3 regions of the Agrobacterium sp. GW821-FHT02D03 genome follow, and region 1 is predicted to be linked to each of the others. Evidence: riboswitches for the same ligand, from Rfam matches in the RefSeq annotation. Region 1 holds a riboswitch; each other region holds the start of a gene.
What was found. A riboswitch is a leader RNA that binds a small molecule or an ion and turns the genes downstream of it on or off. The one in region 1 is predicted to bind cobalamin.
Positions count from the first base shown of each region.

Region 1 (3,268 bases):
CGGCGCTGCGACCGGCAACTTCGCCGCACACAAATTCTACGAAAACATGGATTTCGTTCCGCGTCCCGTCACCGGCATGCGCTTCATGCAGGCAATTGCCTGAGCTTCTTCGCTTCTGGAGGATGACATGACTCGTATTGCCATTGCGCTGACGCAAGACTTTGCCGACTGGGAGCCTGCACTGCTTGCCGCTGCGGCCCGCAGCTATCTCGGTGTCGAGATCGTCACCGCTTCACCCGACGGCCAGCCTGTGACGTCGATGGGCGGATTCAAGGTGATGCCGGACACGTCCCACGACGCCCTCGACCCGGAGACGATCGACGCGCTGGTCATCCCGGGCGGTTTGAGTTGGGAAAAAGGAACTGCGCCCGATTTTAGCGATCTGGTCCATCGCTTTAGGGCAAAAGGCCGCGTGGTTGCAGGCATCTGTGCTGCGGCCAGCGCGCTCGCCGGCACCGGCATCCTGAACAGTGTGGCCCATACAGGCAACGCCCTGGCGTCGCATCAAAAATACGGCGGCTATGACGGAGCAACGCTCTACCGCGATCAGCCACAAGCCGTCAGCGATGAGGGTGTTGTCACAGCACCGGGCAATTCACCGGTCAGCTTCGCGAAAGAGGTGTTGAAAGCCCTCGGTCTATGGGGACCGGAAGCCGAAGCCGAACTGTCGGTATTTTCCGCGGAACACGTGCCGACTTAACGATCCAGCACACGGCAGAGGCGCGCCGGTCCTTGCGCGTCTTCTGCTGTCACGGCTCGGCGAAGATCGCGGCTGTTGATATGGAGGCTGCGCTCGAAGGGGATACTCAGCCGCTCGATCTTGTTGGTGGCCGCCGCGAGAAATGCGTCGCGGTTTGCCACGAAGTAAGCGCGACAGGTTTCTTCCGTCAGCGCATCATTGATCAACACCTTGAAAGCAAGCCGATGCATGGCGCAAGGCGCGCCATGACCGGGAACGGAAAAACGCAGGCAATCGAGGTCATCGCTCCAATCGACTGCGTTCTCCTCTGTCATCATGTCACTTTACAGCGTCGAAGCGCTTGAGGAACAGGCCGCTGAGGGAGCCCAAGATCAGCCAGAAAACGAAGCTCGTGACGGTGGCGAGCACGACGAAGCGGCGTTCCAGCGGCAGCGGCGCCAGCGCATGTTCACCCGCAGGTGGCAATGGCGCGCCGACGACATGCGGCGCAACGATCAACACGACGGCAAGGATCACCGCCCAAGGCTCCGAGCGGCGGAAGGCCAGAAGCGCAATGCCTCCGGCAGTTGCGGCAGCAGTTGCAATCCACCAGACCTGACGCGCACCAAGATCGGCCGCGGGGCTGCCCGGCAGTTCCGGCGGCAAGCCGATCATCGGCGCCAGCATGACGGCGGCGAAGCCGGCGAGCCCCCAGAACAGACCTTCGCGCCAGCCGCCCTGAGAGCCGCGAAGCGAGATCAGGCCCGTGAGCACCAGCGCATAGCCGATGGCCGTCAGGACATTGGCGGCGACGGTGTAGGCATTGCGCTCGAAGCCATCCGCAGGTGCCCAGGCTTCCGCGTCATGGTGGTGATCCGCGGGGGTGGCGGCATCATGTGAATGACCGGCCTCGCCACCCGCACTCTCGAAGGTCTCCGCCTGCAGGATCAGTGGCGTGGTGCCGACCGCTTGCATGGCGCTGACGGCAAGACCCGCGATCAGGCCGACGAGGACTGCGGTAAAGACGATGTTTCTGAAAAACGGCATCTCATCTCCCCTCAATGGCAGGGGAAAGCATTGGCGTGGCGCGCATCATGCGCCGCATTGTGCATGGCCTCGACATGCGAGAAGCCAACGAAACCGACAATGAACAGGCCAAGTGCAACGGCACTCAACGCTTGTAAGAGTTTCGATGTGGTCGAGGAAACGGCGCTCGACGCCGTATTCTGTTGGATAGACATGGTGACCCTCTTTTTCAGCGGCGCGTTACTTTCAGGCAGCCGGACGCACGCGTTCAACTTTCACCACGGGGAAAGACAAACAGGGCTTTTCGGACGGATGGTGCCAACCCGAAAACCGTGCTCTTCCGGACACCCCGCCGGCATTGACGACACTTCGTGATGGCAGGTCTCCTGGCTCGCGGGTCGTAGCCTTGAAAACACCTTCCCGATGCCAAGTTTGGCATCAGTGGCTGTTGTTTTCAGGCTCACCGCTCACAGTTGCGGGGGCAGCCACGAATGAGAGCGAGGCTCCTATCGTGTTCCCTTTTCACTTTCCGGCAGAACCGGAAAGACCATCACGCCTCTGTTATCGGTCAGGGGTTGTGGAGAGTCAATGCGAGAAGCTTGAGCCTCCCGTATTCACAGATGTCAACGCGCTGGAATAGCCTTGAGATAGGCGGCGATCGCGTTGCGATCTTCGGCCGAAAGCTTCGCCATATTCTGCTGCACCTTGACCATGGATCCGCCGACGCTATCGAAATCTGGGGTGAAGCCCGTTTCGAGATAGCTGGCGATATCGGCGACCGTCCAGGAACCGATGGCTTGCGAGCCCGGCGTGATGTCGGGGATCGTCCCCTCACCCTCTGGGTTCGGGCCGCCTGCCAGCCACTTGTCTTTGCTGAGACCGCCAAGTGCCGTGCGTGGTGTGTGGCACTCGCCGCAATGGCCCGGGCCTTCCACCAGATATTGGCCGCGCGCCACATCGGCGCTGGCATTGGCAAGCTGCACGCGTGGCGCGCCCTTGTCGAAATAGAGGAATTTCCAGCCGCCGAGCGCCAGTCGCATGTCGAGCGGGAATGGCAAATCGTGAGGAGGCGCGTCGTTGGTGCTGGCGGGCAGCGTCTTCAGGTAGCCGAAGAGATCGTTGATATCCTGCGCCGTCATGCGGGCATAGGACGTATAGGGGAAGGACGGATAGAGATGCTCGCCGTTCTTTCCGACCCCTCGGGTCATGGCATCGCCGAACTCGGCCACCGTCCAGCTTCCGAGACCATGCTGTGGATCGGGCGAAATATTGGGAACATGGAAAGTGCCAAAAGGGGTTGGCAAGGACTGGCCGCCGGACAGCATCTTCAAGGCATCGCCGCTGGCATTCGGAGCAGCATGACAGCTTGCGCATCCGCCTGCCCAAAACAGCGTTTCGCCATTGGCAAGATCGGGTTCACCCAGATTGGCCCAGTGGCTTGGCGGCTGGCGCTCAGGTGCGGTCACCCACATGAAAATGCCGAAGCCGGCGAGACCTGCGACCGCAATACCGCCTGCCAGCTTTCCCCAGATGGATGCCATCCGCCTCTCCGCTATCGATAAA
Region 1 covers NZ_JBWKVN010000001.1:2,266,934-2,270,201, forward strand. The annotation lists gene AC07U5_RS10815 (GNAT family N-acetyltransferase) at 1-103, shown strand, start outside; gene AC07U5_RS10820 (type 1 glutamine amidotransferase family protein) at 128-700, shown strand; gene AC07U5_RS10825 (hypothetical protein) at 697-1,014, opposite strand; gene AC07U5_RS10830 (CbtA family protein) at 1,019-1,726, opposite strand; gene AC07U5_RS10835 (CbtB domain-containing protein) at 1,738-1,920, opposite strand; cobalamin riboswitch at 2,065-2,272, opposite strand; gene AC07U5_RS10840 (c-type cytochrome) at 2,329-3,246, opposite strand.

Region 2 (3,268 bases), on a different contig from region 1:
ACATGTCGTCCAGCGCGCACATGCTGGGCGAAAGATAGGTGGAGATGCCAAGCTTGTCGAAATCTTCGCGCTTCGCCACCTTGCTGGTGGGGCCGACGAGCGTCGGCAAAGCGGCGGTCACAAAGTCCGGGTTCTGTGCCAGGATGGATTCGAAGGTCGGAAACTCGACGGTCAGAACCTTGACCTTGGCGTTTGCCTCGGCGACCTGCGGCAGAACCTTGTTCGGCCAGAAGGCAGTGCCAACCATCTTGTCCTGAAGGCCAAGCAGCAACATGATCTCTGCACTGTTCTGACCAAGTGCCACGGCACGCTCAGGTGCCTTGCTGAAGGTGACCGTGGCGCCGCAGTTTTCGATCGCCAGAGGATAGGTCGTCGCAGCCGTCGCCGGGTTTGCTGCAAACCCTGCAAATGCACAAAATCCCACAGCCGCAAAAAGACGCTTCATCATCACCCGAAATCCCGTTGAACGCGGCTCCCGCCGCACAATGCCTGCGCCTATAATCACCTCTCCTTGTACAAAACAAGACCGTTTGCTTCATATTATGGTGTCGGCATTTTTCCTGTTGATATCAAGATCAGCCCAGTTCGCGTCGTTGCAACAGCCTATTGACGCATTGAACGAAATGCCTACTATATCTGGTATTCAAGGTTCTTCCGATTCTGTCGGGAGCGAAGATGGGAATACGGTGCGCGAAGCCAGCAATGGTGGAGCAATGCCGCAGCTGCCCCCGCAACTGTAAGCGGCGAGCATTCTCTCAGCAGCCACTGAAACATAAGGTTTCGGGAAGGCGAGATGAATGTGACGACCCGCGAGCCAGGAGACCTGCCTTGAGTCAATACGTCCACCGGCGGGGTGCCCGGAAGGTCGCGAATGCGTACGGGATGACCCTGTGCGTCTCGCTTCCCCCATGCCTTCGCGTAGAGCCACTTCGGGGTGAAGTCCTATGATTACGAGTTCAGTCTTTTATCCGTTGGAGTAACCGGCGTCTGAGGCATGGTGCACAAAAGCGTTCAGCGCTTTTGCTATCTAGCTATGCGACAGCAGTGTCCGGCAGACCACGGCTTTGCGTTTAACCCTGTTTTTAAACCGTCACGCGCTTCACGGCGCGAGAGCGATTTCCCATGCCTTTTTTCGAACGAGGATCAAGATGAGCATCACCGTCTACAGCAAACCCGCTTGCGTTCAATGCACTGCGACCACCCGCGCGCTCGATCGTCAGGGTCTCGACTATACGATCGTCGATGTCTCGACTGACGAGCAAGCCTATGAGCGGGTGCTCGGTCTTGGTTATCGTCAAGTGCCAGTCGTGATTGCCGGCGAGACGCATTGGGGGGGCTTTCGGCCCGACATGATCAGCACGCTTGCATCGTGACGCAGACTATGGCGGGGGAGATCGTCTACTTCTCGACGCGCTCGGAAAACACGCATCGCTTCGTGGCCAAGCTCGACACCCCCGCCCGCCGCATCCCGATCAGCGCTGCTGTGACTCTGCATGTTCCAAGCCCGTTCGTCCTCATCGTCCCGACCTATAGCGGCGAGAACGGCAAGGGCGCGGTTCCCAAACAGGTCATTCGCTTCCTCAACGATGCGAATAATCGAGCAAACCTTCGCGGCGTGATTGCTGCGGGCAATAGCAATTTCGGCGCGACCTTCGGGATCGCCGGCGACATCATCTCCGCCAAATGCGGCGTGCCCTATCTCTATCGCTTCGAGCTGATGGGGACGGGTGAGGACGTCGTCAATGTCAGACAGGGATTGGAACGATTTTGGACACGTTGACACTCGAGAGGCCCCTGAAGCAGTCGGACGCAGCAGTGCTGGATTACCATGCACTGAATGCGATGCTGAACCTTTACGATGAGGATGGCCGGATTCAGCTGGACAGGGACAGGCTGGCAGCGCGCCAGTACTTTCTTCAGCACGTGAACCAGAACACGGTGTTCTTTCACAATCTGCGCGAAAAGCTCGATTATCTTTTGAGTGAAGGCTATTACGAGCAGGTAGTGCTGGACCAGTACGCCTTCAACTTCGTCCGCGATCTCTTCGACCATGCCTATGCGAAGAAATTCCGCTTCCCGACATTCCTCGGGGCTTTCAAATACTACACGTCCTATACGCTGAAAACCTTCGACGGAAAACGGTATCTGGAGCGGTACGAGGACCGCGTCTGTATGGTGGCGCTGACGCTGGCGCGCGGCGACGAGACACTGGCGCGCGGCCTGGTGGATGAGATGATCTCCGGCCGCTTCCAGCCGGCAACTCCGACTTTTCTCAATGCGGGCAAGAAGCAGCGCGGAGAGCTCGTGTCATGCTTCCTGCTGCGCATGGAAGACAATATGGAGTCGATCGCCCGCGGCATCAACTCGGCATTGCAGCTCTCGAAGCGCGGCGGCGGGGTGGCCCTTTCACTGACCAATCTTCGTGAAGCCGGTGCGCCGATCAAACAGATCGAAAACCAGTCCTCCGGTGTCATTCCGGTGATGAAGCTCCTGGAGGATTCCTTCTCCTACGCCAACCAGCTTGGCGCGCGCCAGGGTGCAGGCGCCGTCTATCTCAATGCCCATCACCCCGACATCATGCGTTTCCTCGACACCAAGCGCGAAAATGCCGACGAGAAAATCCGCATCAAGACGCTGTCGCTCGGCGTCGTCGTTCCGGATATCACCTTCGAACTCGCCAAGAACAATGAGGATATGTACCTGTTCTCACCCTATGATGTGGAACGCATCTATGGCGTTGCCTTCAGCGAAATTTCGGTGACGGAAAAATACCGGGAGATGGTCGCCGACAGCCGGATCCGCAAAAAGAAGATAAAGGCGCGCGAGTTCTTTCAGGTGCTGGCCGAAATCCAGTTCGAAAGCGGCTATCCCTACATCATGTTCGAGGACACGGTGAACCGCGAGAACCCGATTGCTGGGCGCATCACCATGAGCAATCTCTGCTCGGAAATTCTTCAGGTCAGTGAAGCCAGCACCTATGAGGCCGACCTGTCCTATGAAACGACGGGGAAGGATATTTCCTGTAACCTTGGCTCGCTCAACATCGCAGCGGCGATGGATTCGGACGATTTCGGCAGGACGGTCGAGACCGCAATCCGCGCTTTGACGGCCGTCTCGGACATGAGCCATATCGCCTCCGTGCCATCCATCGCCAAGGGCAACGCAGAGAGCCACGCGATCGGCCTCGGCCAGATGAACCTGCATGGCTATCTGGCACGCGAGCGGATTTTCTATGGCTCCGAAGAAGGCGTGGATTTCACCAATATCT
Region 2 covers NZ_JBWKVN010000002.1:948,450-951,717, reverse strand. The annotation lists gene AC07U5_RS17755 (ABC transporter substrate-binding protein) at 1-448, opposite strand, end outside; cobalamin riboswitch at 630-845, shown strand; gene nrdH (glutaredoxin-like protein NrdH) at 1,149-1,373, shown strand; gene nrdI (class Ib ribonucleoside-diphosphate reductase assembly flavoprotein NrdI) at 1,382-1,780, shown strand; gene nrdE (class 1b ribonucleoside-diphosphate reductase subunit alpha) at 1,768-3,268, shown strand, end outside.
Region 2: linked by a shared signal. The riboswitch ahead of nrdH (glutaredoxin-like protein NrdH) and the one ahead of AC07U5_RS10835 (CbtB domain-containing protein) in region 1 are both predicted to bind cobalamin.

Region 3 (3,268 bases), 2.0 Mb from region 1:
ACTCACCGGGCAGAAGCAGGAGCTTGATGCCGCGCCTGCGTGCCATCATCGCCAACTGATCGACGCCGTAGCGCCAGCGGTCCGCCCCACCCAGAATCCGGATAAGGATAAGTTTGGCATGTTCCGCCGTCTTTTCGATCCAAAGGTCGACGGACATGGGATGTCGAAGGTCGGAAAGATTGGCGACGCTGAGCGAAACGCCTGAGTCGTCGGGCCAGGCGCGCTGCAGACCTGCAAGGTCGCTGGACGAGAAAGACAGCACCACCACATCCGCCTGGGGCTGGTTGAGATCAACCGGCTCGATCAGGTCGTCCAGCGACGAAGATGTGGTGGCGAGTATATGCATGATGCGTCAGGCAGCCAGCATCTGTTCGATTTTCTCGCGGTTGAGGCCTTTTTCGCCAATCACCACAAGCGCCGAACGGCGCACTTCGCCCGCAGCCCAGGGGCGATCGAAATAGTGGTTGACGCGCGAGCCGACGGCCTGAACCTGCAAGCGCATGGGCTTGGAGGCGACCTCTACGAAGCCTTTGATGCGCAGGACATTCTCGGAGGCCGCCGTCTGGGCGATACGCTGAGCCAGCGCCTCAGGATCGGACACCGCGCCAAGCTCGACGACGAAGCTGTCGAACTCGTCGTGATCGTGGTCTTCTTCGTCGTCATGGTGGGTATGGCGGTTTTCGATATCGTTCTCGACCGCAAGCCCAAGACCGATCAGAACCGCAGGATCGATCTGGCCATGCGATGCGACAACGATTTTCGCAGCCTTTGGCAGATGCTCCGTGATGTGTGCCTTGGCGCGCTCCAGACCATCCGCATCGAGAAGATCACCCTTGGTCAGCACGATCAGGTCGGCGCAGGCGATCTGGTCTTCGAAGACTTCCTCGACAGGATCGTCATGATCGAGCGCTTCGTCATTCGCACGCTGGGCGGCCAGCGCATCCATGTCATGCGACACCATGCCTTCTGCGAGCGCTGCGCCATCGGCCACCGCAATGACGGCATCGACGGTGACGCGGCTCTTGATCGCCGGCCATTGGAAGGCCTGGACGAGGGGTTTCGGCAGTGCGAGGCCGGAGGTTTCGATCAGGATATGTTCGACCCTGGGCTGGCGGCTGAGGATCTGTTCGATGGCCGGCTGAAAATCATCGGCGACCGTGCAGCAGATGCACCCATTGGCGAGCTCGACGATATTTTCTTCCGGGCAGCTTTCGATGCCGCAGCCTTTGAGGATTTCGCCATCGATGCCGACATCGCCGAACTCGTTGACGATGATCGCCAGTCGCTTGCCATCGATCTTTTCAAGAAGGCCGCGCAGCAGCGTGGTTTTGCCGGCGCCCAGAAAGCCGGTGACGATGGTGCAGGGAACGCGCTCTAGCGTGGTCATGATGTCTCCTCGACGAAATTCAAAGGTGGGATGCGCGCGACCATGCCGCGCTTCAAACTATCGGGACGGCCGCGCCAGGGCATCAGTCCATCGGTGGACGTGGAAAGCAGGCGCGCACCAGTGATCAGATCCTCGGCGTTTTCAGGCGTCAGACCGCCAAACACATAGGACCAGCCGTCGGCTGTGCGCATTGCGGCGCTGGCACCGCGCTTGCAATTGGCAAGGCAATTGACGCTGCGCACCTCGACATTTGCATCAGTGCCAAGTGCGATCGTCGCTTGCGCGAGAAGCGCACCGGGACGCGGTTCCGCATTCGGCTCCGCCTCGTCGCGGCAGCTGCGACAGACATAAACGACCAGGCCGGACGCTTCTCGCGTGTCGGTTGATCCTTCAGTCCGTGACGATGTTGAGGTAATATCCAAACCGTATCCGCTTCCGCCATTCAAACATGCAAGGGGTGCGGATGCCGAAGACGGAATGCGAGACAGCGCAAACCGAAACTCGGCGAGACCGACTGACCGGAGCACCCCGCCCGGCAGACGTTTTGTTCTGAAACGGCAGGTCTCCTGGCTTGCGGCTTGAATGAGCGCCCTTGCACCGCCTTCCCGGATCGAAATCCAGTGGCTTTACGGTGTGGGCTCGCCGCTTACAGTTGCGGGGGCAGCCACGGATTGACCCGAAGAGCGGGCGGAACCGTGTTCCCTCTTAGCTTTTCCCGTTGCCGGAAAAAGACCGTCAGTGCCTTACCTTTACGGGCAAGCCGCGCCTTGGTCAATGCAGGCATCGTTACGCCTCTCATAGGCTCCATTGCGGAGGAGGGCGTTTTGACTATAGTCGCCGCTTCTAAAAACGGCTCGGAAGGACGTGGGACATCATGACACGCGAGATCAGCGACAGCGAGGCCGCCCGCCACCGCGAAAAGATGGTGAACCGCAAGAGCGTGCAGGATGCGGAAGTGGCCGAAAAGACCATCGAGAAGGGTCTGCTGATGGTCAATACCGGTCCCGGCAAGGGCAAGTCGACGGCCGCTTTCGGCCTTGCGCTTCGGATGCTCGGCACGGGCAGACGGGTCGGCATCGTTCAGTTCATCAAGGGTGCGTGGTCGACCGGCGAGCAGCAGGCGCTGACGATTTTCGGCGACCGGGTGGAATGGCGCACCATGGGCGAAGGTTTCACGTGGGACACTCAGGATCTGAAGCGCGACGTCGCCGCAGCCACGAAAGCCTGGGATGAAGCCAAACTCCTGATGGCCGACGAAACGATCGGTCTTATGGTGCTGGACGAGCTGAACATTGCGCTGCGCTATGACTATCTCGATCTGACGGAGGTCGTCACCACCTTGCAGAGCCGCCGCCCCGATCTCCACATCATCGTCACCGGCCGCAATGCCAAGCCTCTCATGATCGAAGCGGCCGACATGGTGACGGAGATGACGCTCGTGAAGCATCACTTCAAGGCGGGCGTCAAAGCCCAATCCGGCATCGAGTACTGATCCATGGCCGCCAGATCCATCATGTTTCAGGGAACCGGCTCGGATGTCGGCAAGTCGCTGATGGTGGCCGGTCTGGCGCGCGCCTTTACCCGGCGCGGACTTTCCGTGTTGCCCTTCAAGCCGCAGAACATGTCCAACAACGCGGCGGTCACAGCCGATGGCGGCGAGATCGGCAGGGCGCAAGCTCTACAAGCGCGCGCGGCCGGCGTGCCGCTGTCGGTACATATGAACCCGGTCCTGTTGAAGCCTCAGAGCGAAACGGGTGCGCAGCTCGTGGTTCAGGGAAAAATTCTCGGCAATGCGAAAGCAGCCGACTATCAACAGATGAAGGCCGGGCTGATGCCCCGGGTGCTGGAGAGCTTCGAGCATCTGAAGACCCGCGCTGATCT
Region 3 covers NZ_JBWKVN010000001.1:282,968-286,235, reverse strand. The annotation lists gene cobN (cobaltochelatase subunit CobN) at 1-346, opposite strand, end outside; gene cobW (cobalamin biosynthesis protein CobW) at 353-1,390, opposite strand; gene AC07U5_RS01345 (DUF1636 family protein) at 1,384-1,809, opposite strand; cobalamin riboswitch at 1,927-2,139, opposite strand; gene cobO (cob(I)yrinic acid a,c-diamide adenosyltransferase) at 2,262-2,879, shown strand; gene AC07U5_RS01335 (cobyric acid synthase) at 2,883-3,268, shown strand, end outside.
Region 3: linked by a shared signal. The riboswitch ahead of AC07U5_RS01345 (DUF1636 family protein) and the one ahead of AC07U5_RS10835 (CbtB domain-containing protein) in region 1 are both predicted to bind cobalamin.